2 regions of the Ruegeria sp. CDSB013 genome follow, and region 1 is predicted to be linked to the other one. Evidence: riboswitches for the same ligand, from Rfam matches in the RefSeq annotation. Region 1 holds a riboswitch; the other holds the start of a gene.

Region 1 (5,482 bases):
GACTATAACCAAAGTGTTTGGGGCCGACGAAGACGATATTGTGTTGCGCGGCAAGCCCGTTTTCAAGAAAGAGTTTGCAAGCGCCGGAAAGGTTGACGATTGGCAAGAAAGTCGCGTCAGCATTTTGTATCAAAGATTTTGTGTCATCGTCCCAAAGCCTGGGCTCGCAAACATTGAGTGCGTCGCGATAAATTAGATTTGCATCCTTCATTATGCCCATCTCAATGAGAATATTCGCAAAATCACGGGCCTGACTGTTCCCGACAATCAAAATGTTGATGCCGCTGTTCGTATCAAACTTTTCTGCGTCGTACTGGCTGATGCGGTGATTATACCCAATGTGCATCCCCGCTGCGACCTCTCGATCCGTGTCGAAAACGCGTGTAGGGAAGCCTTGTCCGAGATACAGCGAAAGCCCAACAGCACACAGCGTTGCGGTCACTGCGGTGCACGAAACAACAAGGCGTGAAAGAGAGATCGCGTTTTTGTTGCGGAACGGTTGTTCGACAAAACGCCAGGTCAGATAGGGCAAAAGGAATGCAAATGGTATCAAGCTGGCAAGAAAATACGGGCTGGGTTCTTCAAAGCTAGCAATGCGCGCAAATGCGAAAATTGGTTGGTGCCAGAGATACAGGCTGTAGCTGATCAGGCCAATGCCAACCAGAATTCTGATGCTCGGCAGTTTGGCGACAAAAGTGCCTTCCTTTGCATAGAGGAGAACGAGCAAAGACCCGACGACCGGAACGGCTGTCAGGTATGACGGGTGTTGCATGGTCCCGTCAAAGATCACCATAGATGCAATCACCGCAATAAGGCCAAGTAGCGAAAGACTGTTGCTCGCTCTAACCTTGCGCCTATTTTCCCAACAGGCCCCCAATGCACCGAATCCGAGTTCCCAGGCGCGTGTATGCAGAAGATAAAATGTGCTCTCCGGGTGGGTTTGAACCAACAGTACGCTCGCCAGGAAACTGGACCCGATGATAGCCCAAACCAGCAGATCCGTTCTGTGTTTAAGTACCGGGTACAGGGCCATAAGCAAAAGCGGAAAAACTATGTAAAACTGTTCTTCAACTGCCAGGCTCCATGCGTGAACCAGAGGTTTGAACTCGGACGCGAGGTCCCAGTATCCACTTGTTAGCGTGAGAAGAACATTATTCAGAGAGAACATCGTGGCCACGACACTCTGGCCGAAGTTTTCCAGTGGATCGGGCAGCATGGTAAACCAAGCGATAGGAATACACACCAGTACGACGACACTCAGGGCAGGCAAGATCCGTCGGGCCCGACGCTCGTAGAACTTCAAAAGAAAGAAGCTATTTTTTCCAAGATCATCAAGGATAATAGAGGTTATTAGATATCCGCTGATAACGAAGAAAACGTCTACGCCTAAAAAACCTCCACTGAACAGGCTTATGCCGGAATGAAAAAGAACCACTGGTAAAACTGCAATGCTGCGAAGGCCATCAATTTCTTTCCGTTACAGCATTTAATCAAAACCCACTCTTGTATTTTGTGCTCGGGCCTGTGAGCTTTCGAAGCGCATCTGTCGTCAAGAGTGTGTCGAGGAACTTTGAGCCGCCGCAGCCAATCGAACAAAGTATTGGCAGGTTTATGCGTTCCGGTCGTTGCAAGACCCAGGCTGAAAACTTCTGAGTGAGCCCCGCGAAGTCACTGCCATTGCTAGCACCCTTATCGTAGAATTTTTTTGGCTGATTGGAGCCTGGTACAAATTGCCATCACCGATTGGTTCGCGCTCTTGTCGAATCAAATCAATTCGTATTTGGTCCACGTGATGGTTCCCGACTGTATTCTGCGGTCAGGGATAAAAGGGAATACGGTGCGGTTCTGTGAAAAGACCAATTCCGTGACTGCCCCCGCAACTGTAGGCGGCGAGCGACCCGAGATCGTCCACTGGGCAATAGCCTGGGAAGGATCGGGATAGCTTTGACCCGCAAGTCAGGAGACCTGCCATCCGAAATTTATGAACCTGGGCGGGGTGTCCCAGAGGGAGATGACAATGTTTCAAGCGGTCCGTACCGTGCACGAACTTGCGCTCGCTTTGCCCCTGTCCGAACACAGGAGGCGTTGCCGTTGTCATTGCAAAAAGCTGACACCCAAAGGGGTAAGTGCTTGACGGAATTTAGTGTTCCGGTGCTGGTCACGGGGGCTCTGGCGCTGTCGGCGATCTTGTGGCTCGCGATTTACGCGGTGATTTGATGTCGGCCGTTTTACAAATCCGAGATCTGACGTTGGGCTACCGCGACCTGACATTGTTTCACCGCCTCTCCATGGATATCGCGTCCGGGACAACCCTGGCCGTTCTTGGTGCGAACGGGTCGGGCAAGAGCACATTTGTAAAGATGCTGCTGGGCTTGATGGATCCGCTTTCGGGCAGTTTGACTTGGCCGCAGGGCCGTCCTGGTGACATCGGGTACCTGGCGCAGATGACCGAGTTCGACCGCCGATTTCCCATCCGTGTGAGGGATCTTGCCGCGATGGGTGCTTGGCGCGGGTTTGGTTATCGTACCGGGCTGGACGCCGCGGCACGTGACCGGATGGCCGCCGCGCTGGATGAGGCCGGGGTACTGGATATCGCTGACCGGCCTCTGCATATGCTATCGGGCGGGCAACTGCAGCGCGCGCTGTTCGCACGGGTTATCATGCAGGACGCGCCGCTGATCCTGCTGGATGAACCGTTTGCCGCCGTCGACCAAAGTACTGAGGCGCATCTGCTGTCGATTATACGCCGATGGCGCGATGAGGGGCGCGCGGTGGTTTTGGTGGTGCACGATCTTTCCTCGGTACTGGACTATTGCAGCCACGCGCTGCTTTTGGGCGGGCAAGAGGCGACCCATGGACCGGTGAATGACGTTCTGACACCAGACCGGCTGGTTGCACAAGGATACCTCTCGGAAAGTCAGGCGTCCTGGATGTTCCGTGGCACCCATTCAACAGCGGAGCACGCCAATGTATGACCTGATCGTCGAAATGTGGAGCTTTGCCTTCATGCGTCGCGCTTTTGTGGCAACCACGGTTTTGTCGGCTTCGGTCGCGCCGGTGGGGGCATTTCTTGTTCTGCGTCGCCTATCGCTGGCTGGTGAGGCCATGGCCCACGCGATTACCCCGGGCATCGTCATCGGCTTTGTCACGGCGGGCTTGTCAGTCATGTCACTGCTGGTCGGAGGGCTTATCGCGGGTGTTGGCGTCGCCATTTTGACCGCCTTTCTCGCACGCCGGACGATCCTGCGCAGCGATGCCAGCCTTGCCTCGCTGTATCTGATCGCACTGGCGGTGGGTATCTTTATTCTGTCTGCAGCAGGGTCCGCAGTCCCATTAAAAAGCTTCCTGTTCGGATCAATCCTTGGGATCGACGACGCGTCGATGATCCTTGTCGGAGGGGTGGCGACGGTAACATTGTTGGCATTCGCCGTTCTGCTTCGTCCGCTGATTGTCAGCACCTGTGATCCGGTTTTCTTCGAAACGCAGACGCGCCGACCGTGGTTGGTAGATCAGGGTTTTATGCTGCTGTTGGTTCTGAACCTGCTGGCCGCGTTCAAAACACTGGGAACGTTGATGGCCGTTGGCTTGATGATCCTGCCCGCAACTGCGGCGCGCTATTGGGCCAGTACGATCACCGGGCAACTGGTCCTGGGCTTTGTGTTTGCCTTGTCCAGTTGCTGGATCGGCCTGACCCTGTCCTACTTGTTCCCGGACACGCCGTCCGGCCCGGCGATCGTTTTGGTTGCCGGTGGGTTCTTTCTGTTCTCGGCTATTTTCGGTCCCCTTGGTTTTGGCAGACGGATGCGCAAACCGTCTGTTTCCAAAGACATCCCCATTGCCCAAATTCAACAAGAAGAGAGAGCACAATGACTCTTGTAAAGTCACTCTACGCCGGCATTGCCTCTGTGTCGTTTGCTTTGGCTGCATTGCCGGCCGTTGCGGCAGAAGACAACGTCAAGATCGTCGCTAGCTTTTCGATCCTCGGCGACATGGTCGAAGAGGTCGTGGGCGATCTGGCCACGGTTACGACAATCGTGGGCCCGGATGCGGATGCGCATGTGTATCAGCCTTCGGTTGCAGATGCGAAGGCCGTTGCCCGGGCGGATATCATCTTTGTCAACGGTCTGGGCTTTGAGACATGGTCCGATACCCTAATCGCTGAATCGGGCACTGACGCAACCGTGCACGTTGCCACCGACGGCATCACGCCTGTCACAGTCGAGGGCAAAATCGACCCCCACGCCTGGAATTCGCTGTCGAATGGCATGATTTACGTGACCAATGTCGCCGACGTGATGACAGAGGCGATGCCCGAGCACGCCGAAGAAATCGCTGCCAATGCCGCGGTCTATATCGCGCAGCTTGAGGCGCTGGATGTAGAAACCAAGGCAAAGCTGGCAGGTCTGCCCGCCAATCGCCGCACGGTTGTGACCGCACATGACGCATTTGGATATTTGGCAGACGCCTACGGCCTGACTTTCCTTGCGCCGGTTGGCATCGACACCGAAGCAGAGCCATCAGCCAAGGATCTTGCTGTTCTGATTGACCAACTGAAGGCGGATGGTGCTGCCGCGTTGTTTGTTGAAAACATCACAAGCCCCACTTTGATTCAGCAGATCTCGGATGAAACCGGAATCGTGATTGGTGGACGGCTGTTCTCGGACGCCTTGTCGGAACGGGGTAGCCCTGCCACCAGCTACCTTGCGATGTTCCAGCACAATCTGAACACTCTGCTGAATACACTTGGGAACGCAACCGCAAGCTAATTGGTCTTCAGGCACGAGGCGGTGCTTGATCCGCCGCCTCATACGGTGCTTTGGAACACTGGGTTTTGGGAAAACGTCGCTTAGTCCGGCTTCCAGCCGTCTTCGTATTCTCCCAAAGTACGGGAAAGATCCAATAGCGAGGCGAAAAATCTTGCGTAAACGTCCCGTGACATCATCGTCTTGTTGTCATCCAACACCTGCAAAAGATCGACAACGCCCGAGGCAAAGGCGTCATAGACCAACTGGTCCGCAGGCGTGGGGTCCAAGGTCCATATGTCGTGCGTGTTATAATACCCTGCGGGTTGGGGGTCGTCGTCTATCATGTGTCCGCCTCATTTTGATGCCGCACATGTAAGTGAGAGGAAGGCGAACGCTAGTGATGTGGCGGAAAGTCACAAGTATTTGGCGGTACAAAAAACGCGACCCCAACCTTGCGTTTCAGTGCTGATAGGAAGTGAAAAGCTTCGCTTCGACCACAACCGGCATGCATTGTGTCGACCGAGAAGTTGTCAGGGTTTCGAATGTTCGCTCTGCAATACTTCCAGAAACAGTTTGGTCACCCGCGTCGGTTCAGGTTGCTTTCTGGTCACTGCAGCAAACCGGGTTCGATATTGCGTTTCGCCTGGCAACACCATCCGCATTTTTTCCTGGTCCACAAAATCCTGCGCAAGATGATCAGGCAAATAACCTATGTATCGCCCCGACAGGATAAGTAT
Region 2 (5,482 bases), on a different contig from region 1:
AGCCAAGAACTCATACATTGGTCCACCGAAGAAAATCGCGGGTCCTTCCATGGCATTGTTACGTGGGTTTATTCGCGCCGTGTTCTATTGGCCGGTGCGAAAAAACTCAAAAGTGGGTTTTTGGGTTGGGGTTGTTGTCTTCGGAACAGATTTGCAAGCTTCATCATACCTAGATAGTAACCGCATAGGTTGAAGCTGGAACCAGAAGACGCCCGAGAGCGGCGCCCTAGTAGTCAATTTTATAGTTCATGTCGGAAAGTCTTCGATGCGATATCAACAAAACTAGCTAGGTTTCGAATGCCCAAAGAAGATTTTGCGAGTTTCATTGCCAAGCATCGCTTTAAACCACACGATCTTTTTGCATCCGTCTCAAAGGGTGTTACCACACAGGAGTTTCAATTAGCGAAGTGTTTCTCTCAAGTCGACCTACTGAGATGGGACTTTGGAGACGGTCAGCTCGCCGAGTTAAACCGAGCGCTGACGGTCGCAACATATATTGCAGAAAGCAGCACGGATCATCCAGAGGGTTTCGCCGCATACACTTCAAAGCTGCAAGAGGAATCGTGGAATTACGCATTGCGCTTTTCCCCTTACCATAAAGTTCATACCGCACTGGAGAACTTAGAAAGGGTGCATGCCGCAATGCTGGAAGCAAGCCTTGGTTTGAATGCGGCTACGGCAGGGATGGACACCGTTCTTGAGTTCAAGCGCTCAGATAACTCTGCGTATGCTCGAGAACAATCTAAGGCAACATCCAATCTTTTAACATTCTCTGCGCTTTATGCTTCATACGTAGATGTTTGCAGACGTATCCGAAAATACACCAAGCTGGAAAACAGTGAATCTTACACCCGGGGAATTGGAAGGGTAATCGGGAAGAACTCCGGCGCGCATAGTTTTGCCATGGGTCTAAGGAACTTTATTCTACATCATCATTTGGTGGAGCCTGGCATAACCATTTCGATGGGGGAAAGTCGCACGGTGCGACTGCTACTCGATTCAAACGCTTTGCTTTTCGCAGGTTTCAAGTGGAAAGCGGACGCTCGAGAATACATCCGTTCGGACAAAAAGCTGGATGCACTGAAAACGACCACCACTGTAGTCAAAGACGTTGCTAGACTTGTAAGGTTCCATCGGAAGATCGCAGAGAAACGACTACCGGAGGAAAAGTTCGCTCACGACACTTACCTTCACGAACGAACCAGGTTTAGACACCTCCAGAACGCGACGTTCGATCCGGGAGCAATTGTCTAACGGCGCTCAACTGTTTTAGCACGCGTTGTAAGCCCCAGCATTATGTCGGTGGCTCTAGACAGCTCCATTCCGGATGAAGAATTACGTATACAACTGACTACTCTGGCAAACCGGCATCAGAATCTTTCAAATGAAAAATGGCAGTTGTTGCCGACGAAATCGTGCAGCTATTGAAGCAGCGTTTAAGGTATCCGAACACCGGCTCATATCTTGACGGGCGGAAGGTCGAGTGACGGCGCATTCAGGCTGCGACGCGCCTGAAAGCAATCAGCGTTGCTGTGATCATTGCACCAAAATCCACTTGAACCAAAAATCGAGCATCATCCTTGATGGCGTTAAGCCAATGAACAATTTCAACCAACAATCCCGCAACATTCGCAAGCCCACGTACCGATAAAATCTCACTAAACAATTGTTATTTATTAAGAAATTTAATTCCTTTACGCAAGTTCGAAATTGGTACTCGCCTCCACTTCTTTTCAAACACTTAGCTTTCTGCGCTGCTTTCGCAAATCCGGGCGTATACACTTGGGTATCATGTTCCTACTGGCTTCTGGAACAGCATAACCGTCGCCGTTGATGTCCGGGGTTAAATGTCGAAGCGGTTTGAAAGTAATGCCACACGTGCCAAATCTTTTCCCGCGAACAAACGGCGCGACGCACAATGCGACAGTGGTAGAGGGATGTGCTTTGTCTTTGTCGCGCCTTTGCCCGCTTCCTTAATATTGCCCAAAGGTTCGCACAGAACGCGATTGCCCAAGGCGCGCCTGTTGCGATTGCCGGTCCAGCGATTCCGTTTACACAACCGCACTACCTGATTGCCAAGCCCGGAAGCGCTCAATCATCCGCGGCTGCGGGGCTGTTTTGCTCCTGGCTTCGTGATCGGATCGCATCGGATGCCGCTGACTGACTTCGGCTGGTCGCTTTTCTGACTTAACCGGTTTTCAATCCTCAGTCGTGCTTGACAAGCCCCCTGCCCGTGCCGCATGTCGCATGCGTTGGTGTCCATCCTCGGATGGATGAAAAGGGAATGTGCCAGCGATGTCATCGCCAAGCACAGCCGCCCCCGCGACCGTGACCGGAGAGGGTGCCCAAAGCCACTGGCCCAATAGGCCGGGAAGGCGGGACATCCGACAGGGCAAACGCTCTGACATCCGCAAGCCGGGAGACCTGCCAGCACCCGAAGTTGAAACCGGGCGGGGTGTTCCGGTGTCGGGTCCATGTCGCACACGTGGCCCGCATGAAACCCCGTCCCCCGTACAAAGGATTAGGGGGATGAGAGACGTGACCGAGACCGCACCAGTCGAATTGCTGGTCTGCACGACATGCCGCCGTGGGTTGCCCATCGAAGATGACGCTCAGCGACCCGGCACTTTGCTGCACACAGCGCTTGAACAGGCGGGCTTGCCTGACGGCGTGGACCTGAAGCCGGTGGAATGCCTGTCGAATTGTGATCAGGGATGTTCGATCGTTTTGCGTGGTGGCCCGTCCCGATGGACCTTCGTCTATGAAAACCTCGACGAGGCCGACCATGTCGAGACCATCGTCGAAGGCGTCACCAAATATCTGGCCGCTGAAGACGGTCTGGTGAAATGGCGTGAGCGCCCCGAGCATTTCCGCAAAAACTGTGCGGCCCGCATTCCCCCGATTGGAGCCCTGAAATGAGCAATCTTGAAAAACTTCCCGTCACCGTGATCACCGGCTTTCTGGGCTCGGGCAAGACCACGCTGGTCAAGCACCTGATGCAGAACCCGCAGGGCAAGCGTCTGGCTGTGGTCGTCAATGAATTTGGCGATGTTGGCGTCGATGGCGATATCCTGAAATCCTGCGCCATTCCGGATTGCCCGGCGGAAAACATCATGGAACTGGCCAATGGCTGCATCTGCTGCACCGTAGCCGATGACTTCATTCCGACCATCGAGGCACTGATGGCGCTGGAGCCGCGCCCCGATCACATTCTGATTGAAACCTCTGGTCTGGCGCTGCCGAAGCCGCTGCTGAAGGCGTTCGACTGGCCGGATATCCGTTCTAAGATCACCGTTGACGGTGTGATCGCTCTGGCCGATGCCGAGGCCGTCGCCGCCGGGCGCTTCGCTCCGAATGTCGAAGCCGTGGACGCCCAGCGCCTGGCTGACGACTCGATCGACCACGAAACGCCCCTGTCAGAGGTGTTCGAGGATCAGATCTCGTGCGCCGACATCATCCTGCTGACAAAACCCGATCTGGCGGGCGCCGAAGGTGTGGCGAAAGCCAAAGAAGTCATCGCCGCCGAAGCTCCGCGTCCGCTGCCAGTGGTCGAAGTCGCCGAAGGTGCCGTAGACGTGCGCGTCGTGCTGGGGCTGGAAGCGGCCGCCGAGGATGACATGGATGCCCGTCCGTCGCATCACGATGGCCATCACGACCACGAACACGACGATTTCGAAAGCATCATCGTCGAGTTACCTGAACAGACCGACCCGGCCCAACTGGTCGCCAATATCGAACGTCTGGCCAATGAGCTGAACATCCTGCGCGTCAAAGGCTATGCCGCCGTTCAGGGCAAACCCATGCGTCTGCTGGTGCAGGCCGTTGGTGCCCGCGTACGTCACCAGTATGACCGCCCGTGGGAACCCGGTGAAGAGCGCCGTTCGCGTCTGGTGGTCATCGCCGAACACGACGACATCAAAGAGGCCGCGATCCGCGATATCCTCGTGGGCGTGACCGAGGCCGCCGAGTAAGCCATGCACGTCGTCTTCCGCGAAAGCCACGGGCTCGAGGAAACCGAGACCCCGACCGATCTGGGCCAAAGTCCGGCGGATCTGGTGGTGCTGTCCTTTTCGGACAGTGACCTTGGTGCTTTCGCGGCGGGCTGGCATCGCGGTGGCGGGGCCGAAGGGCGAATGCCGACAATGCGGCTGGCCAACCTGACAGCACTGAAACACCCGTTGTCCGTCGACACTTATGTCGAGCAAACGCTCGAGGGCGCCAAGGGCATTCTGATCCGTTTGATCGGCGGCGTGCCTTACTGGTCCTATGGCTTGCAGCAAGTTCTGGCGCTGGCGCAATCCAAGGGGATCGCACTGGCCGTCCTACCTGCCGATGGGCGTGAGGATACGCGGCTGGATGATTACTCCACCCTGCCCGTCTCAACCCTGCGGCGGCTTGCGCATCTGTGTGACACCGGCGGCGAAGTCGCGGCGCAAGCGGCCTTGGCACAAATGGCGCTGGCGGCTGGGCTTTATGCCGGGCCGGTGATGGGCGCAAAGACCTTGCCAAAGTGCGGTGCGTGGTGCCCGGATCGTGGCGTAATCCCGGTCGAAACAGCATTCTCGAGCGACGCGAGGCGTATCCTCGTGACCTTCTACCGGGCTTATCTGACATCTGCAGACACCGCCCCGGTCGCAGCCCTGATCCGCCGATTGCGGGAACGCGGGTTCGAAGCAGTAGGCATGTTCGCCCCCTCGCTAAAAGCACCTGCCGCCGCCGATTGGCTGCGCGGGAACATCGCCGCCATTAAACCGTCGGCCATTATCAACGCCACTTCCTTCTCGGGCAAAGGCGCATCGGGTACATCGCCGCTGGACGCTGCCGATGTTCCGGTGTTTCAGGTTGCTCTCGCAACGTCCCGCCGCAAAGCCTGGGCCGAGGCGGAACGCGGTCTTTCGCCCGCTGATTTGGCTATGCACGTTGTCCTGCCTGAAGTGGACGGGCGAATTTCTGCAGGCATTGCCTCGTTCAAGGAACCGGGCAAGCGTGACCCGCATCTGGAGTATTCACGTTTTGCCCACCGGGCTGAACCGGAACGGATCGAGGCCATCATCGACCGTGTCGTCGGCTGGCTGAACCTGAACGACAAGCCCAAATGGGATCAGGTGCCCGCCTTGGTGCTGTCCACCTATCCCGGCAAGGATTGGCAGATGGCCCATGCGGTGGGCCTCGATGCTTTGGCCTCGGCCGAGGCGATGCTGGCCGACCTGCAAGGCGAAGGGTATGACACCGCTCCTGCCCAGCCGATTTCTGATACGTTGTTGGACGCGCGGATTACGTGGTCGCTTGGCGAATATCTGACTGCGCTAGCAGAATTGCCGGAACAACTGCGCGCAGACCTCGAAATCGTCTGGGGCAAGCCCGAGGATGATCCGGCCTTTGCAGATGGCGCGTTCCACTTCACCGCCCTGCGCCGCGGCAAGGCGTTGGTCGCGTTGCAACCTGAACGCGGCACGCCCGAGTTGCGTGATGACGATTATCA

The links. Region 1 has a riboswitch for cobalamin ahead of AC2FJF_RS23045 (metal ABC transporter ATP-binding protein). Riboswitches for the same ligand answer to the same signal wherever they lie in the genome.
Region 2: another riboswitch for cobalamin. It lies ahead of AC2FJF_RS15150 (DUF1636 family protein); the one in region 1 lies ahead of AC2FJF_RS23045 (metal ABC transporter ATP-binding protein).

The regions. Positions count from the first base shown of each region.
Region 1 covers NZ_JBXWPA010000021.1:9,171-14,652, reverse strand. The annotation lists gene AC2FJF_RS23050 (acyltransferase family protein) at 1-1,468, opposite strand, end outside; cobalamin riboswitch at 1,777-1,987, shown strand; gene AC2FJF_RS23045 (metal ABC transporter ATP-binding protein) at 2,217-2,975, shown strand; gene AC2FJF_RS23040 (metal ABC transporter permease) at 2,968-3,870, shown strand; gene AC2FJF_RS23035 (metal ABC transporter solute-binding protein, Zn/Mn family) at 3,867-4,766, shown strand; gene AC2FJF_RS23030 (hypothetical protein) at 4,847-5,089, opposite strand; gene AC2FJF_RS23025 (LysR family transcriptional regulator) at 5,276-5,482, opposite strand, start outside.
Region 2 covers NZ_JBXWPA010000008.1:199,190-204,671, reverse strand. The annotation lists gene AC2FJF_RS15160 (hypothetical protein) at 298-1,254, shown strand; gene AC2FJF_RS15155 (hypothetical protein) at 1,496-1,666, opposite strand; cobalamin riboswitch at 2,237-2,446, shown strand; gene AC2FJF_RS15150 (DUF1636 family protein) at 2,530-2,919, shown strand; gene cobW (cobalamin biosynthesis protein CobW) at 2,916-3,971, shown strand; gene cobN (cobaltochelatase subunit CobN) at 3,975-5,482, shown strand, end outside.